DNA from 2 places in the Streptomyces sp. NBC_00285 genome. Region 2 is predicted to be linked to the other one. Evidence: riboswitches for the same ligand, from Rfam matches in the RefSeq annotation. Region 2 holds a riboswitch; the other holds the start of a gene.
The links. Region 2 has a riboswitch for S-adenosylmethionine ahead of thrC (threonine synthase). Riboswitches for the same ligand answer to the same signal wherever they lie in the genome.
Positions count from the first base shown of each region.

Region 1: it holds a riboswitch for S-adenosylmethionine, as region 2 does, so the genes downstream of both, OHT57_RS07660 (putative leader peptide) here and thrC (threonine synthase) in region 2, are expected to answer to the same signal.

Region 1 covers NZ_CP108055.1:1,675,699-1,679,101, reverse strand. Annotated here, with positions in the region: gene OHT57_RS07665 (ABC transporter substrate-binding protein) at 1-1,003, opposite strand, end outside; gene OHT57_RS07660 (putative leader peptide) at 1,219-1,293, opposite strand; SAM riboswitch class IV at 1,370-1,483, opposite strand; gene OHT57_RS07655 (flavin reductase family protein) at 2,055-2,570, shown strand; gene OHT57_RS07650 (hypothetical protein) at 2,887-3,403, opposite strand, start outside.
Region 2 covers NZ_CP108055.1:4,992,125-4,995,527, forward strand. Annotated here, with positions in the region: gene OHT57_RS22890 (MoaD/ThiS family protein) at 1-233, opposite strand, end outside; gene thrC (threonine synthase) at 293-1,576, opposite strand; SAM riboswitch class I at 1,592-1,750, opposite strand; gene OHT57_RS22900 (glucosyl-3-phosphoglycerate synthase) at 1,914-2,858, shown strand; gene OHT57_RS22905 (alpha,alpha-trehalose-phosphate synthase (UDP-forming)) at 2,942-3,403, shown strand, end outside.

The sequences.
Region 1 (3,403 bases), 3.3 Mb from region 2:
TGCCGGTCGGGAACACGGTGTCCGCGATCTGCTTGCGGTCGACGGCGGCCAGGATCGCCCGGCGCACCTTGACGTCCTTCAGCAGGGGCCGCGAGTTGTTCACCCCCAGGCCGAACACCACCCCGGGGTTGGCCCGCCGCAGAAGGGTGACCTGGCCGCCCTGCAGCGCCGCCTCGTTGGCCCTGCCGACGCTGCTGATCGCGTCCACCTGCCCGGATTGGAGGCTGCCGGCCCGCACCCCCGCCTCGGGCACGACCTTGAACACCAGCTTGTCCAGGTAGGCCTCGCCCTTCTTCGACCACCGCGAGGAGCCCCAGTCGTAGCCGGTTCGCCTGGCCAGGGTGATCGACTGGTTCTGCACGTACTGCTTCAGGACGAACGGCCCGGAACCGACCACTCCGTCACTGCACTTCTGCTGCGGGGACCTCTGCACGCTCGCCGCCGACTCGATACCCAGCGAGTGGGTCGAAGTCGCCTGGAGGAACTGCGCGTTGGGTTGCTTGAAAGTCACCTTGACGGTGAGCGGATCCACCACGGTGGTGCTCTCGACGCCGCTCAGGTACCCCTGGGCGAGGGTCCCGAGGGCCCCGAGCCTCGGCACCGCGTCGAAGTTGTCCTTGACCACCTGCGCGGTCAGCTCGGAGCCGTCGCTGAAGGTGACACCCGACCGCAGATGGAACGTGAACGTCGTCGCCCTGGAGTCGATGTCCCAGCTCTTGGCCAGCCACGGCACGATCTTGCCGGTCCCGGGATCCTGGTCCGTCAGGGAATCCACGATCTGGCGTACCGAGTAGATGCTTTCGTTGCTGCCGACCTGCTGCGGATCCACGCAGCCGGCGTCGGATCCCACCGCGAACGTCAGGGTGCCGCCGGACTTCGCGGGGCCGCTTGTGCCACCGGAGTCCTCGCCGCCCGACCCGCAGGCGGTCAGGAGAACACTGGTGGTCAGCAGGGCGGCCAGGGGGGCCCATCGGGAGAGTCTGGAATCCGGGAGTGCTGTCACGGAGGGGTTTCTCCTACTCGTGTCACCCCGCACGGAGTGGTCGTGTGAGACACGGTCGTGCAGGGGCGTGCGGCCCCGGCCGGTTCGACGCCGGCAGCGGGGGAGCGCTGTGCAGACAAGGGGGGTCAGGGAGACGACACCGGGAGCGGTGGCAGAGAAGGGGGCGCGAAGGACCGTGGCCGGTGACGGACGTCAGCCGGCGAGATCCGAGCTCGTCAGGCCTGACAGAGGCAGCTGGTCGAGCGCTTCAGATCGATGTGGCGTCGGCGCGAGAGCCGGGAGAACGCCATGGCGTCAGCGAGGGAGAAGGACGGGACATCACACTGCCTCATGCCGGTCCTCCCCGTCTCCGGCCCCGGTCAAGGGGCCACGCGCTTGCGGGAATCGTCGGTGATCCCGCCGGGCTTTCACCTGGAGCACCCCACCGCGCGGGAGGGTTGCCGGTCAGCGAGCCAGGGCTTGACGCTGACACTCAATGCCGGTCGTGATGCTACGGAGCGGTCTTGTCGTACGTCAATGCCGGATTCGCAGGCCCTGTCGGAAACAGACCCATGGCCGTCGACAGCAGCGCCCCCGGCAGCGTTGTTCGCCGCGCTGAGCGTCTGTGACCACCGGACCCCATGGCTGACGGCCACACCGGGCAGCCCGGTCCACGCCTCGCCCTCGATGCCGACGGGTTCGATCCGGCGGCACGATTCGGTGTCCCGACTTAATTCAGAAAGTTGCTTTGTTGACCAGCTCCCGACCGGCACTGATGATGGATTCATGACCGGTCGACAGCGGATTCCCCAGCGCCTGCCCTCAGCGGCATGCCGTTGCCGGGCGACTGCGCCGGTCCGCGTCCTTGCCCGGCGCTTGTGTTGTTGCCCCTGTCCGGGTCCCCGATAAACCAGAGGCTGTTGTACCGGAGCGCGCCCCACCTGGGTGAACACCTCTTTATGCATGCTCGACTTGTCTCTTCGGACCGCCGTTGTGCGTATCTCGTTCGTGTGCCGACTCCACCTCGTGGTGTGCCGATCGCACTCCTTCGCCATTCCATCCGGGAGCGACGTTGACTGTCACCGCGTCTTCGTATTCCGCGGCATCCTCCACCGAGGGCATCGCGCCGCAGCATTTCAAACAGGCGTTTCGCAGGTATCCCGCGGGCGTCGTCGTGGTCACCGCCGACGCCGGCCTGGGGCCGGTGGGATTCACCGCCACCTCGCTCGCCTCCCTGTCACTCGATCCGCCGCTGGTCTCCTTCGCCATCGGGACCACGACCTCCTCCTGGCCCCATGTCGAGCGGGCCGCCACCGCCGTGGTCAACTTCCTCGGTGCCGACCAGCAGGAACTGGCCACGACGTTCGCCACCAGCGGCATCGACCGGTTCGCAGCGCCGACCAGGTGGCGGCGACTCCCGGAGGGCGAGCCGGTCCTGGACGACGTGGCCGGATGGCTGCGCCTGGACATCGAGCAGCTGGTTCCCGCGGGCGATCACAGGATCGTCATCGCCCGCGTGGTGGACTCCTGGCTCGACGAGAGGCGCAGCCCGCTCGTCTTCCTGGACGGCGCCTATCACTCCCTCTGACCGCCGGTCCGGATCGGCGCTCCGAACAGCGTGGCCGAAGTCGACCCGGCGAGCCGCGATTCCCTTTGACTCCGCGGCACCAACCTCTCGGCGCGCGAGGCGGGTTGCACGCCGCCCTCGCTCACCGACCCCACCCTGCACCGACGTCCGTCGAACTGACGGCCAAGGCCACCATGCTTCTGGGTCGTCCGCTCCACCGAGGCGAAGAACTCCGGCGGTCCGTTCATCCGCCAAACTCCTGCGCCGGCGGCCCCCGGCCCCGCAGTGTCGCGACCGACCGTGCCGGATCCTGCGCCGGGCGCTCCGGGCGAGAGCGTCAGGTTCTCGGGTCGCCTTGTGCGAGGGCGGAGCCGTGGTGGACGCGGATGACCGCGATCACCGTGTCGGCGGTGCGGGCCAGGTGGCTGCGGCCGTCGGGCAGTTGAGCCGTGGGACTGATGTAGCTCTGCGGGCCGAAGTGGGTGGCCGGTTCGAGCCGATGCACGGTGATCTTCCCCGCGCGAACGGCCTGGTTCCATTTGCTACCACGCAGGAGCCGCCAGCGCTGCGGGAAGATCCAGGCGCCGATCTGCTCGATCCGGTCGTTCGCGCTGGTGAGTTGATGCAGATGTTCGGCATGGGTGAGGTCATTGGCTCCGTTGTGGAACCCACCGAGTGTGATCAGCAGGAGCGGGCAGCGCAGCTGGGTGTGCAGCTCGTCGACCGCGCCCGTGGCGACCTGGGCGCCGCCGCTGTAACTGAGCAGGACCACCGGCGTACCGCTGTCGGGCAGGTAGCCGGCGAGCCGAAGCTGGGTGGCGATCTGAGAGCCGACGGCCCGGTTGTACAGGGGC
Region 2 (3,403 bases):
TCGGGCGTCGTCGTCTCCAGGCCCTGCTCGAACCGCACGTCGTCGTCGTTCACGTACACATTGACGAACCGCCGCAGCTTGCCCTGGTCGTCCAGGACGCGGGCCGCGATACCGGTGTGGTTCTTCTCCAGATCCGCGATGACCTCGGCGAGGGTCGTACCCTCGGCCTGCACCTCGGCCTGTCCGCCGGTGTAGGTACGCAGGATGGTGGGGATGCGGACGGAAACGCTCATGTTCAAGACCTCCGGTCGGGTATCGCACCTAGTGGCGCGGGGCGCGGGGAACTGCGCGACTACGCGAGACCAGCCTCGCGGAACGAGTCCAGGTTGGGACGGATCGTGGCGGTGAGACCCGTACCCGCGACCGCGTCCAGCGTCTTCAGACCGTCACCGGTGTTCAGCACGACGGTCGTCAGCGAGGGATCCAGCACACCGTTCTCGATGAGCTTCTTCGCGACACCGACGGTCACCCCGCCGGCGGTCTCCGCGAAGATGCCCTCCGTGCGGGCGAGCAGCTTGATCGCGTCCACGACCTGCTCGTCATTGACGTCCTCCACCGCACCGCCGGTACGGCGCGCGATGTCCAGCACATAGGGGCCGTCCGCCGGGTTGCCGATGGCGAGGGACTTGGCGATGGTGTTCGGCTTCTGCGGCCGTACGACGTCGTGGCCCGCCTTGTACGCGACGGACACCGGCGAGCATCCCTCGGCCTGGGCGCCGAAGATCTTGTACGGCCGGTCCTCGACGAGCCCGAGCTTGATCAGCTCCTGGAGCCCCTTGTCGATCTTCGTGAGCTGCGAGCCGGAGGCGATGGGGACCACGAGCTGGTCGGGCAGCCGCCAGCCGAGCTGCTCGCAGATCTCGTACGCCAGGGTCTTGGACCCCTCCGCGTAGTACGGCCGCAGGTTGACGTTGACGAAGCCCCAGCCCTCGCCGGCCGGGTCGCCGATCAGCTCGGAGCAGAAGCGGTTCACGTCGTCGTAGTTGCCCTCGATGCCGATGAGCTCGCCGCCGTAGATCGCGGCCATGACGACCTTGCCCTGCTCCAGGTCGTGCGGGATGAACACGCAGGAGCGGAAGCCGGCCCGCGCCGCGGCGGCGCCGACCGCACCGGCGAGATTGCCGGTGGAGGAGCAGGACAGGGTGGTGAAGCCGAAGGCGCGAGCGGCCTCGATGGCCTGCGCGACGACGCGGTCCTTGAAGGAGTGCGTCGGGTTGCCGGAGTCGTCCTTGATGTACAGGCCGCCGGTGACGCCGAGCTCGCGGGCGAGGTTGTCGGCCTTGACGAGGTGGGTCCAGCCGGGGTTGATGTTGGGCTTGTCCGCGACGTCCGCGGGGACGGGCAGCAGCGGGGCGTAACGCCAGATGTTCGCCGGTCCCGCCTCGATCCGCTTGCGGAGCTCCTCGGTGTCGTAGCCGGAGAAGTCGTACGCGATCTCGAGCGGGCCGAAACACTCCTCGCAGGCGAAGACCGGGCCGAGGGGCACGCGGTGACCGCACTCGCGGCAGCTCAGAGCCGCGGCGGGACCGAGGTCTACGGTGGGATTCGTGGTGCTTGCAACAGTCTGCGCAGCCATGGAGGCGAGGCCCTTTCCTCATCTTCCTCACGACGCACTTCGCCGTGAGACGGATTTGGCACCTTCCCTAATCGGGAGCCTCGCTGCGACGATCATGAGCGATCGCTACGAGAACCGACTGGAGGGTTGCCGGGGCTTCATCGGGCCGTATCCCTCTGCCCCTCTGGATGAGCGGTATGAAGTTGTGAACGGCGGGCCATCCCGGACATGCGATGGTCATCCGCGTTGTTCAAGACTGTAACCGACGACCTGGACAGTTGAGTGGGTCGTCCGAACCGCGAGATGACTACCATCCATCAGCCGCTACCGCGGCAGGCACGCAGAGGAGCCGCGCACTGTGCTGAACGAAGTCGAGCGCTGGCTGGCCACCCGTTCCTGGTCCGTGACCGATCGCCCGCTCCACAGGATCATGGCGGCGAAACGGGGCACGGGCCGCACTGTCAGCGTCGTCCTGCCCGCGCTCAACGAGGAGGAGACGGTCGGTGACATCGTCTCCGTGATCCGTCACGACCTCATGCAGCAGGTTCCGCTGGTCGACGAGATCGTCGTCGTCGACTCGGGATCGACCGACCGTACGTCCGAGGTGGCCGCCGCGGCCGGCGCGCGGGTCGTCCACCGTGACGACATCCTCCCGCGCATCCCGGCCGTGCCCGGCAAGGGCGAGGTCCTGTGGCGCTCCCTCCTCGCCACCAGCGGGGACATCGTCTGCTTCATCGACGCCGACCTGAAGGAGTTCTCCTCGGACTTCGTCTCCGGCATCGTCGGCCCGCTGCTCACCGACCCCGAGGTCGACCTGGTCAAGGGCATGTACGACCGCCCCCTGGGTGGCGCCGCCGGACAGGGCGGCCGGGTCACCGAGCTCATGGCGCGCCCGCTGCTGAACATGCACTGGCCGCAGCTGGCCGGTTTCGTACAGCCGCTGGGCGGCGAGTACGCGGCCCGCCGAAGCCTGCTGGAACAGCTCCCGTTCCCCGTCGGCTACGGCGTCGAGCTCGGCATGCTGGTGGACTCCCTGCACCTGGTGGGCCTGGACGCCCTCGCCCAGGTCGACGTGGGCGTCCGCAAGCACCGCCACCAGGACGGCCAGGCCCTGGGCCGGATGTCCGCCGCGATCTACCGCACCGCCCAGCTCCGGCTGGCCCGCGGCCATATGATCCGGCCCTCCCTCACCCAGTTCGAGCGGGGCCGGGACGGCTTCGAACCGCGCACGTACTCCGTGGACACGGAGGAACGGCCGCCGATGGTGGAGATCGCGGAGTACGCGAAGCGGAAGGTCGCGTGACCCGAGGACGCGTTCCGTATACGGCTCCCCACTGAGCGCAACCGTACGTTTGAGCGGTTCCGGACCAGGCTAGGTTGAGGCGTATGGCTTCCACGCACGGCGCTGCTCACCAGGTGCTGGTCGCGTCCAATCGCGGCCCGGTCTCATACGAAGTGGGCGAGGACGGCTCGCTGAACGCCAAGCGGGGCGGCGGCGGACTCGTCTCCGGTCTGTCGGCGATCGGGCCGGACGCGGGCGCCCTGTGGGTGTGCTCGGCACTGTCCGACGGCGACCGCGAGGCGGTACGGCAGGGGGTCGGCGAGGACGGTGTCCGGATGCTCGCGATCCCGGCCGACGTGCACGCCGACGCGTACAACGGCATCGCGAACTCGGTGCTGTGGTTCGTCCACCACCTCCTCTACCAGACCCCGCTGGAGCCGGTCTTCGACGCGGAGTTCCGGCGGCAGTGGGCGTCGTACGAGACGTACAACCGCGCCTTCGCCGAGGCGCTCGCCGAGGAGGCGGCGCAGGGCGCGGCGGTCCTGGTGCAGGACTACCACCTGTGC